Regions from separate parts of the Rhizobium sp. PAMB 3182 genome, predicted to be linked through region 2. Evidence: riboswitches for the same ligand, from Rfam matches in the RefSeq annotation. Region 2 holds a riboswitch; the other holds the start of a gene.
The links. Region 2 has a riboswitch for S-adenosylmethionine ahead of metA (homoserine O-acetyltransferase MetA). Riboswitches for the same ligand answer to the same signal wherever they lie in the genome.
Positions count from the first base shown of each region.

Region 1: linked by a shared signal. The riboswitch ahead of ACU5AZ_RS07610 (O-succinylhomoserine sulfhydrylase) and the one ahead of metA (homoserine O-acetyltransferase MetA) in region 2 are both predicted to bind S-adenosylmethionine.

Region 1 is NZ_CM128607.1:1,523,960-1,534,527, forward strand. Features, by position in the region: gene ACU5AZ_RS07590 (UDP-glucuronic acid decarboxylase family protein) at 1-910, opposite strand, end outside; tRNA gene ACU5AZ_RS07595 (tRNA-Gly) at 1,046-1,119, opposite strand; gene ACU5AZ_RS07600 (methyl-accepting chemotaxis protein) at 1,346-3,574, shown strand; gene ACU5AZ_RS07605 (2'-deoxycytidine 5'-triphosphate deaminase) at 3,629-4,723, opposite strand; SAM riboswitch at 4,800-4,878, shown strand; gene ACU5AZ_RS07610 (O-succinylhomoserine sulfhydrylase) at 4,923-6,107, shown strand; gene ACU5AZ_RS07615 (CDP-alcohol phosphatidyltransferase family protein) at 6,133-6,759, opposite strand; gene apaG (Co2+/Mg2+ efflux protein ApaG) at 6,963-7,355, shown strand; gene ACU5AZ_RS07625 (FTR1 family iron permease) at 7,390-8,226, opposite strand; gene ACU5AZ_RS07630 (cupredoxin domain-containing protein) at 8,245-8,589, opposite strand; gene ACU5AZ_RS07635 (Hsp33 family molecular chaperone) at 8,766-9,752, opposite strand; gene argF (ornithine carbamoyltransferase) at 9,800-10,568, opposite strand, start outside.
Region 2 is NZ_CM128607.1:2,298,508-2,309,075, reverse strand. Features, by position in the region: gene ACU5AZ_RS11230 (ABC transporter permease) at 1-373, shown strand, start outside; gene ACU5AZ_RS11225 (AAA family ATPase) at 551-1,390, shown strand; SAM riboswitch at 1,635-1,714, shown strand; gene metA (homoserine O-acetyltransferase MetA) at 1,794-2,738, shown strand; gene ACU5AZ_RS11215 (vWA domain-containing protein) at 2,763-3,947, shown strand; gene ACU5AZ_RS11210 (aldose epimerase family protein) at 4,035-5,060, shown strand; gene ACU5AZ_RS11205 (RNA polymerase factor sigma-32) at 5,127-5,987, opposite strand; gene ACU5AZ_RS11200 (CarD family transcriptional regulator) at 6,305-6,880, opposite strand; gene fdxA (ferredoxin FdxA) at 7,260-7,598, opposite strand; gene ACU5AZ_RS11190 (RNA-binding S4 domain-containing protein) at 7,782-8,186, opposite strand; gene ACU5AZ_RS11185 (helicase-related protein) at 8,190-10,568, opposite strand, start outside.

The sequences.
Region 1 (10,568 bases), 770 kb from region 2:
TCGTCTTCTCCAGCCCTTCGCGCAGCTCCACCGTTGGCTGCCAGTCTAACAGCTCTTTCGCCTTTGCGATGTCCGGCTGACGCTGGACGGGATCATCCTGCGGCAACGGCTTGAAAACGAGCTTCGAGGACGAGCCGGTCAGTTCCAGCACAAGCTCCGCCAGCGCCCGGATGGTGAACTCGTTGGGGTTGCCGATGTTGACCGGCCCGACCACATCGTCTCCCGTCCCCATCATCCTGATCATCGCTTCGACGAGATCGTCGCGGTAGCAGAAGGAACGGGTCTGCTGGCCTTCGCCGAAAATCGTGATGTCCTCGCCCTTCAGCGCCTGGACGATGAAGTTGGAGACGACGCGGCCGTCGTTCGGGTGCATGCGCGGACCGTAGGTGTTGAAGATGCGCACGACCTTGATGGCGAGCTTGTGCTGGCGCCAGTAGTCGAAGAACAGGGTCTCGGCGCAGCGCTTGCCCTCGTCATAGCAGGAGCGGATGCCGATCGGGTTGACGTTGCCCCAATAACCTTCGACCTGCGGATGGACGCTCGGGTCGCCATAGACCTCGGATGTCGAAGCCTGCAGGATCTTCGCCCGCACGCGCTTGGCGAGCCCCAGCATGTTGATTGCGCCATGAACGGATGTCTTCGTCGTCTGCACGGGATCGTGCTGATAGTGCACGGGTGAAGCCGGACAGGCGAGATTGTAGATCTCGTCGACTTCCACATAGAGCGGGAAGCAGACATCGTGGCGCATCAGCTCGAAGCGCGGATGGCCGATCAGGTGCTCGACATTACGGCGGGTGCCGGTGAAGAAATTGTCGACGCAGAGCACCTCGTCACCACGCTCCAAAAGCCGCTCGACCAGATGCGACCCGAGAAAGCCGGCACCTCCGGTGACCAAAATCCTTGCGTTCATACTCTCACGTCCTCTCGTCCGTTTATCCGGGTCTAAGAGAGTCGCGGCGGACTGTCAAAACATGACCCTCGCCATCCTTGCAAGAAAGAGCGCAAACCAGAGAAGGGCGGCGGAAGCGGGTGTGGATCGGTCGACTGGAGCGGGTGAAGGGAATCGAACCCTCGTATTCAGCTTGGGAAGCTGCTGCTCTGCCATTGAGCTACACCCGCGCGCAGTGACACATTCATGAGGTTGCCGAGGATGTCAAGTCACCGCGCGAAGGCCGGTTGCCCTAGTGTGAACCGGCCGCCGAAATGCAACCGTGATGATCCCAATATTTCAGGACGATGGACGTTAAAGGTGTATTAGGCATTTATAAAATATCTTCTCTCCCAAACGGCCCCCCAAGACAAAATGCACAGTATTCGTCAGATCGGCTCATTCGGGGGTAATGGCATGACAATTTCCGACATTTCGGTCAGCAAGCGCTTCTGGCTGGCCGTCATGATACCGGCGACGGTGGCCCTGTTTCTTTCCGTTATCATTGTGCGTGACATGTGGCGTGCGCAAAGCAACATGGATTTGATCGCCGAGGTCAGCCGCGACGTCGCCCAGATCGGGCGGCTGATCGAGACGCTCCAGGTCGAGCGCGGCACCACGGCCGGCTTCATCGGCTCCGCCGGCGCAAAGATGGGCGAGCCGATGCGCAAGGCGCGAGCGGCGACCGACGTGGTCGCGGGCAATCTAGCGTCCGTCGCCAAAAAGCTCGCGGTCGCCGATGTCAGCGTCCCGGCACTGATCGGCGAGATCGAGACGGAGCTTGCCCGCATCGGCACGATCCGGAGTTCCATCGACGGCCAAGCGCTTCCCGGCAAGGATGCCTTCGGCTTCTATACCGGCCTGATCGGCAAGATGCTGCAGCTCAACACCGACCTGACCGGGCTTGCCTTTCATTCGGATGTGACGTTTCAGCTGATGGCCGTCAACGAACTCATGCTGGCCAGCGAACTGGCGGGCCAGGAGCGCGGCATGGGCGCCGGCATCATCAGCTCCGGCAAGTTCGCGGACGGACAGTTTACGGCCTTCAGCAAGTTCGGCGGCGCACAATCGGTGCTGATGGATCGCTTCCTCGCCCTGCAGGACGCAGACAGACGCGCTGAGGCCGGCGCCACCTTCAGGCAGGAAGCATTCACGAGCTTCGACGGAATGCGCGACAACCTGATCAGGCGTGGCAGCGAAGCGGACTTGTCCGGCCTCGATCCCGCCGCCTGGTTTGCCGATGCAAGCGAGCGGATCAGCAAGATGATCGCCCTTCAGGAAGCATCGCTGGCCGAGGTCGGCACGATCGCCGACGGCCTTAGCGATGACATCCACCACAAGGTGATCCTGCTTCTGGCCGCCATCGCAATTGCCGCCACCTTGTCGATCCTCATTCCGGCGTCGCTGGCCGTAACCGTCCTGCGCCCCCTGAAGGCCCTGACCCAGGCCATGCGCGACCTGCTTGCCGGCCGGGGCGACATCCATTCGATACCCTCGCTCGGCAGGAATGAAATCGGCGCGATGGCCGATTCCGTCCGTGGCATCTTCGTCATGGTCAGCGAGCAGAGCGAGCGCGAGCGGCAGGAAGAGCTGCGGGTCGCTGCGATGAAGGCCGACGAGGAGGAGGCGCAGAACCTCGAGCGGGCGCGCATCGCCCAGGAGCAGGCGGCCGCGTTGGAAGCCCTCTCGGCGGCGCTCGACCACCTGGCGAACGGCGACTTCGAAAAGCGCATGTCCCTCGATCTTTCCGAGAATTTTCGGCCGATGGCACGCAACTTCAATGACACCGTGGAGATGATGCGCAAGACGATGTCCGACATTCGCACCACGTCGCGTGAAATCAACGGCAGTGCCGACGCCCTCGCTTTCACCTCCGATGAACTCGCCGCCCGCACCGAAGAGCAGAACCGTTCGCTGGAGACCAGTTCGAACGCTCTGCGCATCCTGACGGAGACCGTGCGCTCGACGGCCGACAATGCCCAACGCGCCATGCACGCCGCCCAGGAAAGCAAGATGCAGGCGGAGCGATCCGGCAATGTCGTTCGGCAGGCGGTGGCGGCGATGGGGGCCATCAACTCATCCTCCAGCCAGATCGGCCAGATCATCGGCGTGATCGACGACATCGCCTTCCAGACCAATCTCCTGGCGCTCAATGCCGGAGTGGAGGCCGCACGCGCCGGCGAAGCCGGCAAGGGATTTGCCGTCGTCGCCCAGGAAGTCCGCGAACTGGCGCAGCGTAGCGCACATGCCGCCAAGGAGATCAAGCACCTGATCTCGGCAAGCTCGAACCAGGTGAAGTCCGGCGTTTCCCTGGTGGAGGAGACCGGCACTGTCCTGACCGCGATCATCGAGCAGATCTCCGAAACCAGCGGGCTGGTCTCCATCATCGCCAGCAACACGACGGAGCAGTCCGCGCAACTGACCGAGGTAAATCACGCGATCTCCGAAATCGAGCAGATCACGACGCAAAACACCCAGATGGTGATCGACAGTTCACGCGAAATCCACGACCTGACCGCACGGGTCAACCATCTGCACGAGAAGCTCGCCCGGTTCAGGACGCGCGACGAAAAGCACGATAGCGCCTACGAGGGCCCGGAGCGGCGAAAGAGTGCCGGCCTGTCAATGCGCTACTCGGCTGCCTGAAACACGGAGACGCGGAGCCGTGAGAAGTCCGGTTCTGCGTCTCCGGCGATGATGTCAGGTGCGAAAATGCTTGGAGAGCTTCAGGCCCTGCGCCTGATAGTTGGAGCCAAGGCCGGAGCCGTAAAGCGAATGCGGCTTTTCCAGCATGTGTTCGTAGACAAGACGCCCGACGATCTGGCCATGCTCGAGGATGAACGGCACCTCGTGGCTGCGCACCTCGAGGACGGCGCGCGATCCCGTGCCGCCGGCGCCGGCATGGCCGAAGCCGGGATCGAAGAAGCCGGCATAGTGAACGCGGAACTCGCCGACCAGCGGGTCATAGGGCGTCATTTCCGCGGCATAAAGCGGCGGCACGTGCACGGCTTCGCGCGATACCAGGATATAGAACTCATCCGGATCGAGGATCAGTTCCTCGCGGCCGTGGCTGTAGAGCGGTTCCCAGAAATCGAACACCTCGTTGGCCGCCTTCTCGTCGACATCGACGACGGCGGTGTGATGCTTGCCGCGATAGCCGATCAGGCCGTCGTCGGCACTACCCTTGAGATCGATCGACAGCGCGATCCCGCCGCCGGACACGTTCGGCGTGTCGCTGGCGACCAGAGTCTCGCTTCTGTGAAGCGCCAGCAATTCGGTCTCGCTCAAGAGCGGCTGGCCGATGCGGAAGCGGATCTGCGACAGGCGCGAGCCCCTGCGCACGACGATCGGGAAGGTGCGCGGCGAGATTTCCAGATAGAGCGGACCGGAATAGCCGGCCGGTATCTTGTCGAATTCCTGGGCGTAGTCGGTGATGACGCGGGTGAAGATGTCGAGACGGCCGGTGGAGCTCTTCGGATTGGCGGAAGCCGACATGCCGGAGGGCAGATCGAGGCTTTCCATCAGCGGCACGATGTAGACGCAGCCCGTCTCCAGCACCGCGCCTTCGGAGAGGTCGATAACATGCAGTTTCAGCCGGTCGAGCTTGTCGGAGACAAGGTGGCTCGGGCCCGGAAGGAAGCTTGCCCGCACCCGGAACGCCTTGGCGCCGAGACGCAGGTCGAGGCTTGCCGGCTGCACCTGGTCGATGTCGAGTTCCGCCTGGCTCTTCAGCCTGCCGGCCTCGAAAAGTTCGCGAATGGCGCCGTCCGCCAGAATGCCCGTCTGTCTTGCCATATGTCCCGTCCTTGAAGTGTCAGGCACAAAACCAAACTCGAGGAATTGACGCAAGCGGTGATGGGGAGTATTTGGCTCCTTATCCCGTGGTGATTTGGCCGGTCGGCTTGCAGCCACGTTAAACAAGTGGCTAAAAAGACCGGGTTGAAACCGGTCTGCTTTTGCGGCCGGTTTTTTTGTTTTGGAAAGTGATCATGGCATGAGCAAGAATTGGCAACCGGCAACCCAACTCGTTCACGGCGGCTCGATCCGGTCGCAGTTCGGCGAAATGTCGGAATCGATCTTCCTGACGCAGGGCTTCCTTTATGAGAACTCGGCGTCGGCCGAGGCCCGTTTCAAGGGCGAGACCGAAGGCTATATCTACGCCCGCTACGGCAGCCCGACCAACGACATGTTCGAAAAGCGCATGTGCATGATGGAAGGCGCCGAAGACGCGCGCGCCACCGCATCAGGGATGGCCGCCATTTCGTCCTCCATCCTCTGCCAGGTCAAGGCCGGCGACCACATCGTCGCGGCCCGCGCGCTGTTCGGCTCCAACCGCTGGATCATCGAGACGCTCGCACCGAAATACGGCGTGACCTGCACGCTGGTTGACGGTCGTGATCTCGCCAACTGGGAAGCCGCCGTTCGCCCGAACACCAAGGTCTTCTTCCTGGAAAGCCCTACGAACCCGACGCTGGAAGTCGTCGACATCGCCGGCGTCTCGAAGCTCGCCAAGCAGGTCGGCGCCACGCTGATCGTCGACAACGTTTTTGCCACGCCGCTCTTCCAGAAGCCGTTCGAACTCGGCGCCGACGTCGTCGTCTACTCGGCCACCAAGCACATTGACGGCCAGGGCCGCTGCCTCGGCGGCATCGTGCTGTCCTCCAAGAAGTGGATCGACGAGAACCTGCACGACTACTTCCGCCACACCGGGCCGGCGATGTCGCCGTTCAATGCCTGGGTGCTGCTGAAGGGTCTGGAAACCTTGCCGTTGCGCGTCAAGCAGCAGACGGAGAATGCTGCAAAAGCCGCCGACTTCCTCGCCGAACACAAGGCCGTCGCCAAGGTCATCTATCCCGGCCGCAAGGACCATCCGCAGGCCGATATCATTGCAAAGCAAATGAAGGCCGGCTCCACGCTCGTCTGCCTCGAGCTGAAGGGCGGCAAGGAAGCGGCGTTCGCGATGCAGGATGCCCTGCAGATCATCAAGATTTCCAACAATCTCGGCGACACCAGAAGCCTGATCACCCATCCGGCGACGACCACGCACAAGAACCTCACCGACGAAGCCCGGGCCGAACTCGGCATTTCGCCCGGAACCGTGCGCCTGTCGCTCGGCATCGAGGACGGCGGAGATCTGGTCGCCGATCTCGAACAGGCATTGGACAAGGTCAAATACTGACCCCACATATCAGACCGCCGGGGCGTCACTCATGCCCCGGCCGTTCCTCCCGCATGATGCGCTTGGCAAAGAGGATGCGGGCGGCAGCGGTATAAAGCGTAAGCGCCGCGAAGAGATAGGCCAACCACCAGAACCAGTCCGGACAAAGGCAGGCAATCGCAAAGACGGCGATCGTCTCCGTCGCTTCCGCCAGTCCCGTTGTGAAATAGAACGATTTTTCACCGCGCGCATCGGTCGTCAGCCGGCGCTTTTCGGCCATGACGGCAAAGGCGAGGAAGCTCGATCCGTTGACATAGAAGGCAAACAGAAGGACGGCGCCGGCAATGCCGTTTCGCGCCGGGTCGGCGATGACGAAGGCGAGAGGGACGGCGCCGTAAAACACGAAGTCCAGGACGATATCGAGAAAGCCGCCGAAATCGGTCTTGCGCGTTGCACGGGCAATGGCGCCGTCAAGACCGTCTCCAAGCCGGCTGGCAAGCAGAAACGGCAGTGCCAGCCAGCCGTGACCGGAGGCAACAAGGGCCGCAGAGAAGAGGCCCAGGCCGCAAGCGATCAACGTCATGGTGTCCGCGCCGACGCCCCGTTCCGCGAGCCATTCGCCCGTCTGCCGCAGGTGCGGATCGATGCGCTTTCTGATTGCACCGTCGAGCATGCGTCTCCCTCCCCTTGCCTTATTCATCCGCACCCCGAAAACCGGCTTGCCTATGAGCACGCACATATTAACCTAACCTATTATGATTAACGGCAAAAACCGCGTTCATTTCTGGTTTTTAATACTTGAGTACGGGCATCCGGCTTGACGCAACCGGCAGGCTATACGATATCGTTTATGAAATCTTAAGGAAGGTGTCCGGTATGTATCGCGCGCTGACACGGGACATAGAAGTTGTGGTGGAGCCCTACTATCTGGAGGAACAGTCCGATCCGGAAGACAGCCGCTATGTCTGGGGTTACCGGATCGTCATTTCCAACAATTCCGACATATCCGTCCGGCTGATCAGCCGCTACTGGCACATCACGGACCAGAACGGCCAGGTCGATGAAGTGCGCGGTCCCGGCGTCGTCGGCGAACAGCCGCGGCTGTCGCCAGGCGATTCCTATGAATACTCATCGGGCTGCCCGCTCGACACTCCGTCCGGCGTCATGTTCGGCCATTACCAGATGTCGACGGATGAGGGCGAACTGTTCGAGGTCGACATTCCGGCCTTCTCGCTCGACACGCCGGACATGACCCGCACCCTCAACTGACAGAGTTTAACAGCCGCGCCTCCGGTCGGGAGGACTATCCGGCATTCGCATGGCTGGCAGGCTGGTGCCCACGGGCTGCCAGCGTGCGGGTGGCGACGACGACCGCAATTAGCGTCACGACATAGACCAGGACCTGGAACTCGCTCGGCTGCTGGGAGTAGCCGAACATGGTGTGCATCAGACGGCCCGGAATGCTGCCTTCCTCGAGAAGCCAGGACGTGTCCCACGCGGTCGCGGACAGCCAGTCGATCTTGCCGGCGCGTTCCAGATAGGCTGCCGACTGCGACGCCATGCTGGCGGCGAGGAAGGTGATGAGAACGCTCGTCACCGAGAACAGGTGACGCATCGGAATCTTCACGAGGCCGAAATAGGTGAGCGCCGAGACGCCGGCTCCGAGAACGAGGCCGAGTGCCGATCCGAGCGCCAGCGACGACCAGCTGTCGCCTCCGGCGAGGATGATGCCGTACATGAAGAGCGCGATTTCGGCGCCTTCGCGCAGGACAGCGATGCCGACGACCAGCGCAAGCGCTGCCAGCGAACGCTGCCCGTCGCTGACCGCCTTGCCGGTGGCGGCGAGATCGGCGGCGAGTTCACGCCCGTGATGCGCCATCCAGAGATTGTGCCAGATCAGCATGACGGCGGCGATCGCCAGGATGCCGGCGTTGAAGAGCTCCTGCCCGAAGCCATCCGCCCATTCGGAGACGACGCCGGCAAATGCGGCCAGCACCACGCTTCCGGCGATGCCTCCGGCAACACCGGCGGCGATCCACCAGCGGCTGCCGGCAACCAACCGGGTTGCGGCCAGCACGATGCCGACGATCAGGCCGGCTTCAAAAATCTCGCGGAAAACAATGACCAGTGCGCCCAGCATGCCTCTTCCTCCGTCACATTATTCGACGACGACGTGGCCGACATACTGTTTGGGATGGAAGTCGTCGAAGAAGTCGTAGGTGCCAGGCTCCTGCGCCCGCACGTTCACCACGATGTCATGGCCGCTTTCGACGATCTTTTCAAAACCGAGCGCGCCCGACTCCAGCTCAACCGGCAACTCCGTCTTGTTGTGGAGCTTGATGCGGAACGGTTCGCCTGCCTTCGCGCTGATCTGCTGAGGGCTGAAGCTCTCGCTGCTCAAGGTGATCTCGTAGGTCTTGACGTCAGCGGCTGTCGCGGCGCTAAAGGCCGTACCGGCCAGAATGGCAATGGCGGCCACGGCGATGGTCATGCGTTCCTTCATCGGGTCAACTCCGGATCGTTGGCGATGGCCGGCAGGTTGCCGGGCCATCAGATTTGCTGCAGCCTTAATATCATGAGATCATTTATCAAGAAATATTATGTCGCAGGCAGCGCATCTCCGGCCGGCGCGGCCCGACGTTCTCGGCCAAGAAAGCCCGAAGCAGCAGCGGACCGGCCTTATTCGATCACCTCGTTGGCGTCGAACACATAGGTCGTCGAACAAAACTCGCAGGTGACCGCGATCTTGCCGTCTTCCTCGCTCGCCAGGATCTCCTCTGCCGAGAAGCCCTTCAGCACGCCGCCGATCTTCTCGCGCGAACAGGAGCAGCGATCGAATACCGGCTGGGGTTCGAAGACCCGCACGCCGCGTTCGTGGAACAGCCGGAACAGCAGCCGCTCCGAGCCTACCTGCGGATCGGTCAATTCGTCCGCATCGATCGTTTCGGCGAGCGTGCGGGCCTCCATCCAGGCATCGTCTTCGAACATCGGCAAGGCATTGTCGTCGCCATCACCACCCGGAAGATCCGGCTGGCGCATGCGCTCCGGCGCTTCGGGCAGGAACTGAACGATGAGGCCGCCGGCCCGCCAGGTATGCCGGGCCTTGCCGTCCTCGTCACGATCGTAGAGCTCGGCCGCGGCAAGCCGCATATGCGTCGGGATCTGTTCCGACTGGCGGAAATAGGTGCCGGCGATTTCCTCCAGCGACGCGCCGTCGAGCGCGACGATGCCCTGATAGGGCTGGCTGAAGCGACCCTGGTCGATGGTGAAGGCGAGGACGCCCGTGCCAAGCAGCTGCTCGGGCTCGGCCATGCCTTCGCTGATGGCAAGCTCAAGGGCCTCCTCGTCGAAGCGGGCATAGGCGCGCATGCTGTCGGGCGTCGAAAAATCGGCAACGAGCAGGTCGACCGGACCGTCGCTTTTCGTCTGGACGGTGAACTTGCCTTCAAACTTCAGCGACGTGCCGATGAGCACGGTGAGCGTGATGACTTCCGCCAGAAGCCGGGCAACCGGCACGGGGTAGTCATGGCGGCCCAGAATGGCGTCGAGCATCGGGCCGAGCTGGACGGCGCGACCGCGAACGTCGAGCCCTTCCACCTGGAAAGGCACGACGTGATCATCACCGGCGAATCCGAATTCGCCGAGCTTGGTGGTTTCTTCCGCCATGGCGGATACTCCTTAAGTTTCGGCGCGCGAAACGAGGCGGCGCCGTATCAGATGGCCCCGAGGCACCAGGCCAGAATGGACTTCTGCGCATGCAGGCGGTTTTCCGCCTCATCAAAGACAACAGACTGCGGTCCGTCGATCACGTCGTCGGTCACTTCCTCGCCGCGATGCGCCGGCAGGCAATGCATGAACAACGCATCGTCCTTCGCCCGGCCCATCAGCTGCTTGTTGACCTGGAAGGGCTGGAAAATGTTGTGGCCGCGCGCCTTGTGCTCCTGGTTCATCGAGACCCAGGTGTCGGTGACGACGCAGTCGGCCCCCGACACGGCCTTCTCGGCGTCGTGGCAGAGCATGATTTCAGCGCCTTCATTGCGCGCCCAGTTCAGGAACTTGTCGTGCGGCTCGGATCCCAGCGGCACGGCCATGTTCATGCGGTAGCCGAAGCGGGCCGCACCTTCCACGAAGGAATGCAGCACGTTGTTGCCGTCGCCGGTCCAGGCGATGGTCTTGCCGGCGACCGGCCCCTTGTGCTCCTCGAAGGTGAGCAGGTCGGCCATGATCTGGCAGGGATGCGTGTCGTCCGTCAGGCCGTTGATCACCGGCACCGTCGCATGCTCGGCAAGCTCGAGCAGGCGCTTGTGGTCGGTGGTGCGGATCATGATGGCGTCGACATAGCGCGACAGCACCTTGGCCGTGTCGCCGATCGTCTCGGCGCGGCCGAGCTGCATTTCGGTTCCCGACAGGAAGAGCGTCTCGCCGCCGAGCTGGCGCATGCCGACATCGAAGGAGACGCGCGTGCGAGTGGACGGCTTTTCG
Region 2 (10,568 bases):
AGGCCTGACGCTGTGGCTGATCTTCACGATCTTCTGGAGCATGATCGCGCCGCTGATCGCCAGCGCCATTGCGCCGGCCGATCCCTTCAACCCGGTCACCATCGTTCACCAGGCGGAAATCGGTCAGGCGCTGTCGCGCATCTCCCCGAACACGCTCTTCGGTGAGGCGACGATGGCGATCCTCAACCCCGCTACCCGCTCGCTCGGCCTCGTCTTCATGAGCCAGTTGCAGGGGGCGATCATGGGCATGCCGCTGCCCTTCGATCAAAGCGCACTTCTGATCTGGCCGCAGCTTTCCGGCCTGATCGCAGCAATGGTCGTGGTCTACACGATCGCATATGTCTCCTTCCAGCGTCAGGAGATCAGAGCGTAGGGCGTGCCGCCTGAAAGGCGGGGACCGGTTTTGGAGTAGCGGTGTTCTCCTTAGGCAGGCCGGTCTCCGCTTTCGCTCTGCAGAACCCGGCGGAAGTCAATTCCGCCGGGTTTTCTGTTGCCCGCGTCCCTCTCAGGCAATAGGTCTAGGTGGTTGAACAGCGGGAATGAACGAACGATGCGTTTTGAAGGAACGGAAGAATACGTCGCCGGCAAGGACCTGATGACGGCGGTGAATGCCGCGATCCGGCTGGAGCGACCGCTGCTGGTCAAGGGCGAGCCCGGCACCGGCAAGACGGAGCTTGCCCGCCAGGTGGCGAGCGCGCTCGGCCTCGACCTCCTCGAATGGAACATCAAGTCGACCACCAAGGCACAGCAGGGCCTTTATGAATATGACGCGGTCTCCCGCCTGCGCGACAGCCAGCTCGGCGACGAACGCGTCCATGACGTGAAGAACTACATCCGCAAGGGCAAGCTCTGGCAGGCCTTCGAGGCCGACCGAAAGGTCGTGCTGCTGATCGACGAGATCGACAAGGCCGACATCGAATTCCCGAACGATCTCCTGCAGGAACTCGATCGCATGGAGTTCCACGTCTACGAAACCGGCGAAACGATCGCCGCCGCCAACCGGCCGATCGTCATCATCACCTCCAACAACGAGAAGGAACTGCCAGACGCCTTCCTGCGCCGCTGCTTCTTCCACTATATCCGCTTCCCCGACGCAGAGACGCTGGAGCGCATCGTCGAGGTTCACTACCCAGGCATCAAGCAGTCGCTGGTTCGCGCCGCCCTCACGCAGTTCTACGAGATTCGCGAGACGCCGGGCCTGAAGAAGCGCCCGTCAACCTCCGAGGCGCTCGACTGGATCCGCCTCCTCGTCGCCGACGACGTCGATCCGATGAGCCTGCGCGGCGATGCGAAGAACGCCCTGCCGAAACTGCACGGCGCGCTGTTGAAGAACGAACAGGACGTCCACCTGTTCGAACGCCTGGCTTTCATGGCAAGGCGAGACGGCTGAAGCTTTCGCTCACCAACACAAAGTCCCCTCCCCAACCCCTCCCCACAAGGGGGAGGGGCTATCTCCCGCGGCACTCTTCACCCAGCCCGCTATCCTGATCATCAGGATGCTTATGGAAGCAGAGGCAGATTCGGCGGCAAAGCCCCTCCCCCTTGTGGGGAGGGGTTGGGGAGGGGCATGGCGCATGTCCATATTCCCCTGAGTGCGCTTTTTCTTGATTCTCATTCAAGTTGGCGCTATTTCATAGGCGTTCCGTGGTGATTTGGCCGGCCGGCTTGCAGCCACGTTAAAGAAGTCGCTAAAAAGGGCCGCGGACAAACGAATGTTCCAAGGACCGGTTGCGATTTCGCCGCCGGTTTTTTTGTCTTTGGGCTCGCGCCCGACCGCATGAAGGATGACTACGATGCCGATCAGAATTCCAGACGAACTCCCCGCCCGCGACATTCTCGTGCGTGAAGGCGTTAAGGTCATGGATGAGAAGACGGCGCTCCGGCAGGACATCCGGCCGCTGCAGATCGGCCTCCTGAACCTCATGCCGAACAAGATCAAGACGGAGACGCAGATCGCCCGCCTCGTCGGCGCCTCGCCGCTGCAGGTCGAGCTGACGCTGGTGCGCATCGGCGGGCACAAGGCGAAGAACACGCCCGAGGACCATCTGATCTCCTTCTACAACACCTGGGACGAGGTGAAGGATCGCAAGTTCGACGGCTTCATCATCACCGGCGCACCGATCGAGACGCTGCCCTTCGAAGACGTCACCTATTGGGATGAGTTGAAGCAGATCCTCGACTGGACCGAGACCAACGTCCATTCGAGCTTCTTCATCTGCTGGGGCGCGATGGCGGCGATCTGGCACTTCCACAAGGTGCCGAAGTACAATCTGCCGGCAAAGGCCTTCGGCGTTTACCGCCACAAGAACCTGAAGCCGGCATCGCCCTATCTGACCGGCTTTTCCGACGACTTCCAGATTTCCGTCTCGCGCTGGACCGAGGTGCGCAAGGAAGACCTGCGCGCAGGCTCGGGCCTGGAACTGCTGATGGAATCGAACGACACCGGCGTCTGCCTGATCTCCGAGGAAAAGTGCAACCGGCTCTACATCTTCAACCACGTCGAATATGACTCGACGACGTTGGCGGAAGAGTATTTCCGCGATGTCGAGGCCGGCACGCCGATCAAGCCACCGCACAACTACTTCCCGGATGATGACCCGACCAAGCAGCCGCTCAACCGTTGGCGCAGCCACGCCTTCCTGCTGTTCGGCAACTGGATCAACCAGGTCTACCAGACGACACCCTACGATCTCGCCGAGATCGGCCTCGACCGGATGGATCAGCGGCTGACAGGCTGACCGCGCCGGCCTATAGTCGCCTGCATGTTCATCCCGTTCTTCCTGAGCCTGAAGCAAGCCGGCGTCCCCGTGACGCTGAAGGAGTTTCTGACGCTGCTGGCAGGCATGGAGGACGGACTGGCCGACTATGATGTCGAGGCCTTCTACTACCTCGCCCGCACGGCGCTGGTGAAGGACGAGCGCTTCATCGACCGTTTCGACCGGACCTTCGCCGAATATTTCCGCGGGGTTGAAGCCGTTTCGGGATCGGCAGCCGGTCCGTCGGACGCCGCCATACCCGAAGAGTGGCTTCGCCGGCTCGCCGAAAGGCACCTGACGGAGGAAGAAAAGAAGCTCGTCGAGAGCCTCGGTGGCTTCGAAAAGCTGATGGAAACGCTAAAGGAGCGGCTCGCCGAGCAGAAGGAGCGCCACCAGGGCGGCAACAAGTGGATCGGCACCGCCGGCACCTCGCCCTTCGGTGCCTATGGCTACAATCCGGAAGGCGTGCGCATCGGCCAGGAAACCTCGCGCCACCGCCGGGCGGTCAAGGTCTGGGATCGGCGCGACTTCGCCAATCTCGACGACACGGTCGAACTCGGCACGCGCAACATCAAGGTCGCGCTGAAACGGCTGCGGCAATGGGTGCGGCAGGGAGCGCCTGACGAGCTGGACCTCAACGGCACCATCCGCGCCACCGCAGAACATGGCTATCTCGACGTCCAGACGCGGCCGGAGCGGCGCAACGCCGTCAAACTTTTGATGTTCTTCGACATCGGCGGCTCAATGGACGATCATGTCCGTGCCGTCGAAGAACTGTTTTCCGCGGCCAAGGCGGAATTTCGCCACATGGAATATTTCTACTTCCACAATTGCATCTACGAGGACGTCTGGAAGGATAACAATCGCCGCTACGGCGAGCGCACCCCGACGATGGAACTCCTCAATACCTACGGACCCGACTACAAGGCGATCTTCGTCGGAGATGCCTCCATGGCGCCCTACGAGATCACCCATCCTGGCGGTTCTGTCGAACATTGGAATGCCGAAGCGGGGGCAGTCTGGCTGAGACGGATCACCGACCACTTCCGGAAATCGGTATGGCTCAATCCCGTCAAGGAATCCTATTGGCACTACACCACGTCGATCGGCCTGCTGAGCGGCCTCATGGCAGGCCGGATGTTTCCCCTGACGCTCGGCGGACTGGAAAAGGCCACGCGGGAATTGTCTTGAAGTCTGCCCTGCGCCATGTATGCAATTGCCTGCCTCCGGCAGGCGGCACGAGAGTCAATCAACCGAAATGACGAAGAGGAATGGGAGATGACGGTCAAACCGTTGGAGCGTGAAATTTTCGGCCATACGGATGCCGGCGAGCCGGTCTATCGCGTGACGATCCGCGGTGGCGGCCTGACTGCCAACGTCATGACCTGGGGATCCGTCATCCAGGATCTTCGCCTCGAAGGCCACCAGCCGCCTCTCGTGCTCGGGTTCGAAGACTTCGACAGCTATCCGAAATATTCCTCCAACTTCGGCGCCACGCCGGGCCGCTGCGCCAACCGCATCGCCGGCGGCAAGTTCACGCTCGACGGCAAGGCCTATCAGCTGGATCTCAACGAAAAGGGCGTCAATCACCTGCATGGCGGCGCCAACAACATCGGCAAGCAGAACTGGGTGATTGCCGATCTGAAGGAAGACAGCGTTCGCCTTGAGATCGTCGATCCGGACGGCCGTTGCGGTTACGCCGGCAACTGCTCGATTTCGGCGACCTACACGGTTCACGGCGACGGTGTGCTGTCGGTCGTATACGAGGCGACGACCGACCAGCCGACGCTCGCCAACCTCTGCCAGCACAGCTACTTCAATCTGGACGGCAAGGCCGACATCCTCGACCACGACATGCTGATCGCCGCCGATTACTATCTGCCGACCGATGCGAACCTGATCCCGACGGGAGAACTTCGGCCGGTCGGCGGGACGCCGTTTGACTTCCGCCAGATGCGGCCGATCCGCATGCTCGAGGACGGCAAGCAGGTCGGCTACGACCACAATTTCTGCCTGTCGACGGAACGTGGCGCCAAGCGCGCCGTGGCGCTGACCAAGAGCAGCAGTTCGGGGGTCGCCATGGAAGTGCGCACCACCGAACCGGGCGTGCAGTTCTACGCCGCCGTCAAGCTCGCCACGCCGGTCCCGGGCCTTGAAGGCCGTACCTACGGCGCGTTTTCGGGATTGTGCATGGAGACCCAGGTCTGGCCGGACGCCATCAACCATGAGAGCTTTCCCAGCCCCGTGCTGCGTCCAGGCGAAGTGCTGCGCCAGGAAACCGACTACGTCTTCACGAAGGGTTGAAAACCTGGGCCAAAATAAAAGCGGCCCCGAACGGGGCCGTTTTTACAGGGATGATGCGACCCGCGTCTAAAGCATGGCGAGCATCGGATCGGCCGACATCAGAGCGGCCTTGAGCTTTTCCATCGCCCGGTTTTCGATCTGCCGGACACGCTCCTTGGAAATCCCGAGTTCGGAACCCAGTTCTTCCAACGTCACGCCGTCTTCGGCGAGCCGGCGGGCGCGGATGATCTTCATTTCCCGGTCGTTGAGCGAGTCGAGCGCATGGGTGAGCCATTCGCGACGGCGTTCGCTGTCGATCATGTCGGAGACCTGCTCGTCCGGCAGCGGCTCATCGCTCGCCATCATGTCGATGCGCTCGCTGCTGTCGTTGTCGCCGGCAATCGCCGGCGCCTGCAGGGAGGCGTCCGGGCCGGAAAGACGGGCATCCATGGTCTGCACGTCGGACACGCTGACGCCGAGCGCGGAGGCAATTTCCTGGTGGATCGCCTGGGCCGTCAGGTGCGTGTCACCCTGCGCAAGCTTGGCGCGCAGCCGCCTGAGGTTGAAGAACAGGGCCTTCTGCGCCGAGCTGGTGCCGCCGCGGACGATCGACCAGTTGCGCAGGATATAATCCTGCATCGACGCCCGGATCCACCAGCTTGCATAGGTGGAGAAACGCACTTCACGTTCAGGATCGAAGCGAGCGGCAGCCTCCAGGAGACCCACATGGCCTTCCTGAATGAGGTCGCTTAACGGCAATCCGAAATTACGAAATTTGTTGGCCATCGAAATAACCAGGCGCATGTGCGACATGGCGATGCGGTTGCGCGCACCCTGGTCGTGGCTTTCCTTCCAGCGCACAGCAAGATCGTGTTCCTCCTCGCGGGCGAGGTACGGAGCGCTTCTGGCTACCCTGCTGAGCTGACGGTCTATGGCAATGCTATTCATCAGACTTCTCCTGGGGCAATTAAAGTCTTAAATCTATGAAAAGCGCCAAACCCCAATGGGTTCAGGTCGCTTCATCCTTATCCATCCGCGCAACCTACGTCGGTACAACGATCCAACCGCGAAATTGTTCACTACCCGCCAGCAAGAAAACAATTAATAAGTCAGGCGAACAATTATTATGTGAACCCAGTTTCGCGGCAATGCAATGGCAGAGGAAAAAAATCACACGAATGTGAGAGTTTGGGAGGTCTCTTCAAAAAAATAAAACCCGGCGCTGAGGCCGGGTTTTGGGAGATCGCAGGTGATGCAATCAGCGCTTACGCGGCTTCTTCTTCTTCCTGGGCAGCATCGTCTTCGACAGACTTGCCGCGCTTCGGACCCTTGGCAAGATTGACCTCGATCAGGCGGACGGCCTCGGTCTCGGACATCTTGTTGACGGCGGCGATTTCGCGCGCCATGCGATCCAGGGCAGCTTCATAGAGCTGACGCTCCGAATAGGACTGCTCCGGCTGGTTCTCAGCGCGATAAAGGTCGCGAACGACTTCGGAAATCGAGATCAGATCGCCGGAATTGATCTTGGCATCATATTCCTGCGCGCGGCGCGACCACATGGTGCGCTTGATGCGGGCCTTGCCCTGGACGACCTTGAGGGCGCGATCGACGAAATCCGTCTCGGACAGCTTGCGCATGCCGATGCTCACGGCCTTTGCCACCGGAACCTTGAGGCGCATCTTGTCCTTCTCGAAATCAATCACGAAAAGTTCGAGCGTCATGCCCGCCACTTCCTGCTCTTCAATGGCGGAGATCATGCCGACGCCATGAGCCGGATACACGATGGATTCGCCGGTCTTGAAGCCGTGGCGCGTCGAAGATTTTTTCTGCTGGGTCGTCATTCGATTCAAAAACTCCCTGTTACACTGCCGGCCCAACAAGGCCGGAGTCGGGTCAGTGAGGCCCGGATAAATGAAATGCACGGACGGGTACATTTCCTCTGCTCTGGTCGAATGCATGCAGAGAACAAAACGCTCCGAAGCTCGAAATCTGTAGACAGCATCAACGACGATGCCGATTTCGCGTGCGAATTGTTTTGTAGCTTTCGTGATTATTGAGGCACATAGCTGCCGCGTGGTGGACCAGATAGAGAATGTCTACCACAAAAATATGATAAAATCAATCAATACATGCCCGTCGGGCATCCCCGACGGTTGACCGCCGGCGTGCGGCGGAATCCTTCAATCGCAACCTTCCGTAACGGAAGGAAATACTCTCCGCTCAATCGCCAGAACCGGGCTTCTCGGAGAAGAACTTTTCAAACTTGCCTTCCACGCCGTCCATTTCGGTGGCTTCGGGAAGCGGGTCACGTTTGGTCGTGATATTTGGCCAGATTGAGGCGTATTCCGTATTTATTTTCAGCCACTTGTCGAGACCCGGCTCGGTATCCGGCTTGATCGCCTCGGCGGGACATTCCGGTTCGCAGACGCCGCAATCGATGCATTCATCGGGATGGATGACCAGGAAATTCTCGCCTTCGTAGAAGCAGTCCACGGGGCAGACTTCGACGCAATCTGTGTATTTGCAGCGAATGCAGTTATCCGTCACGATATATGTCACGAGACACTCCAGCTATGCTAATTTGGACGATCAGCCCTGACGTCCAGAAATACCGGGTAGCGCGGTTATCCGGGGCTCGACCGGAGAATCCAATGCGCTCATTTCATTTGTGAGGTAACGGCTTTGATCCCTTATGGCAAGGGCATTCCGTTTCCGATTTCGGCCTTCTGGAGGCAGAGTTTTCTAATCGTCTTCCGACTTCAACCGATCCACCGCCCGCCGTTCTTTCTTGGTCGGACGACCCGTTCCCGGCGTGCGAAGGGCCTGTTCGAGAGGCCTGAGGCGTTTTGTCTCACCAGGCGGTGGCGAGAAGTCCTCGTAGAGGCGCCGCGCCTCCTCGGACGGCCCGCGACGAACGCCTCCATCCCGCATGACCACGACGATGTCGCGGCTGGCAAGCGTCGCCTCGATCCGGTCGCCGATCTTGACCTGCGCGCTTGAGGAGGTGACACGCTCGCCATTCACCCGGATCTGGCCCGAGCGAATGTAATCCTGCGCCAGCGTGCGTGATTTGACGAGGCGGGTGAAGAACAGCCACTTGTCGAGGCGCTGTCGCGCCGCTGCAACCGGATGGCCTTCCTCCGCCATCGCTTACTTCTTCATCTGTTCCTTCAGCGCGGCGAGCTTTGCGAAAGGCGAATCCGGATCGATCGGCTTTTCCTTGCGCGGCGGCTTGGCCTGCTGCTGATGGCGGTCGTTGCGCTGGCCCTTGTCCGGACGCGGACCGTCATGCCGTTGATTGCGGTTCGGCTTGCCGCCCTTGCCGCGATTGTCACGGTTTTCCCGATTTTCGCGCGGCTGGTCCTTGCGGCCATCTTCGCCGCGATTGGAGCGTGCCTGCTTCTGCTGGCCATGCGGACGGCGCTGCTGGTGGTCGGAACGACCGCCCATGCGCCAGAGCAGAACCGGCTTCGGCTCTTCTGCAACGGCCTCCTCGGCGGCAGACGCATCCGTCTCGGACTTTTCGGCGACCGTCGCATCGGCTGCCTCGGCCACTGCCGCGGGAGCCTCCTCGGCTACGGCAGCGCTTTCGGCGGGAGCAGCACTCTCCTCGCCATCGGCATCGTCACCGGCGTCTTCGTGTTCGGCGCTCTCGGCCTCTGCGCTGGCCTTGTCGGCCTCGCCCTCGGCGGCAGGCGTCTCGCCACCCTGGCTTGCCAGGAATGCCGCGGCTTCTTCAGCGGAAACCTGGTCGGCACGGTAACCGAGACCCTTGAGGATTTCCTCGATGTCGTCCGGCGTAGCCCCAAGGATCGACAGCATGCCGGTCGTCGACGTGAACCGGCGGCCGTCATAGGCGCCGTCGGGCCGAGCGCCCGAACCCGGCTTCCACTGCAGGAGCGGACGGATCAGGTCCGCCAGGCGCTCGAGAATGTCGATGCGAACAGCGCGCTTGCCGAGGAAGCGGAAGCCGGCGAGCTTGTAGAAGGCGCGTTCATAGGTGTTGTCGGTGACGATCGACGTGCGGCCGGCGGCCAGAACCGGGATCAGGTCGCCGTAGCCGGGCTTGTCCAGCCCGTCATTGGCCAGCGCCCAGAGAAGCGTGATCAGTTCCGCCGGCGCCGGCTTCAGGAGAAGCGGCATGAAGACATGGTATGCGCCGAAACGCACGCCATATTTGCGCATGGAGCTGCGCGCATCCTGGTCCAGCGACTTCACGTCGTCGGCGACGTCGCGGCGGAAGAGAACGCCGAGGTTCTCGACCAGCTGGAATGCCAGGCCCTTGGCGAGACCCTGCAGGTCTTCGGCACGCGACAGGTCGTCAAGCGGCTTCAGGACGGTCGCGATATGGTGATTGACGAAGCGCTCGACGCGCGCCGTTGCATGCTCGCGCGCATTGCTGCTCAGCTGGTCGTCGGCGAGCAGGATGACGCGCGGATGCAGAATGTGATCGCCGGACGAAAGCCGTGCCACGGGTTCGCCCCGCCAGCGGACGTAACCATCCGAACCGATGACGAGGTCGCTGTTGCCGGACGCGTAGAGACGCGCGGCGCGCGCTTCGTATTCCAGCGACAACGCCTTCTGGGCCGCAGCCTCAACCGCCTTCTGGTCAGGCCCGTTCCCCCCGGTGACCGGCGAAAACCGGAAACCGGCCAACTGGCCGACGTGATGTCCTTCGACGAAGACATCGCCATTCACACTGATTTCTGCTTCCAGCATCGCATTCTCTCTAAGCCGCTTCATGAGCACAGAAGTCCTGCGATCAACAAAGCGTTTCGTCAACCTCTCATGTAACGCGTCGGACAGCCGGTCCTCGATTTCACGCGTCTTTTCTTGCCAGTGTGTCGGATCGGTTAGCCACCCTGGGCGATTGGACACATAAGTCCAAGTTCGAATTTGCGCAATGCGCGCCGACAAAGTATCGATTTCCCCGTCCGTCCGGTCCGACCGCCTGACCTGTTCTGCCATGAAAGTCTCGTTGACCACACCATGGCGAACGAGATCCGAATAGAGCGTCGAAATCAGGTCGGCGTGTTGTGCGTGGGTGATGCGGCGATAATCGGGCAGCGCACAGGCTTCCCAAAGCTTCTCGACCCGCTCCGGCGTGGTGGCGAGATCGATGATCTCGGGATAGCGCGCCAGCAGTTCGAGCGCTTCGTGGTCGATTGCCGGCAGCGCCTTGGTCAGGCCCGGCACCTGTGGCGGCGTTTCCAGGCTGCGGCGCAGGGCGTTGAGCGAAGAATAATCGAGCGCCTTGGTCCGCCACTGCAGCACCTTGACCGGATCGAATTCGTGATTCTGCAGGCGCTCGACCAGTTCCTCGTCGAATGGTTCGGCGCGGCCCGTAACCCCGAATGTGCCGTCGCGGACGTGGCGGCCGGCGCGGCCGGCAATCTGGCCGAGTTCGCCCGGATTGAGATTGCGGTACTGGAACCCGTCGAACTTGCGGTCCTGGGCAAAGGCGACGTGATCGACGTCGAGGTTCAGCCCCATGCCGATCGCATCGGTGGCCACCAGATATTCGACGTC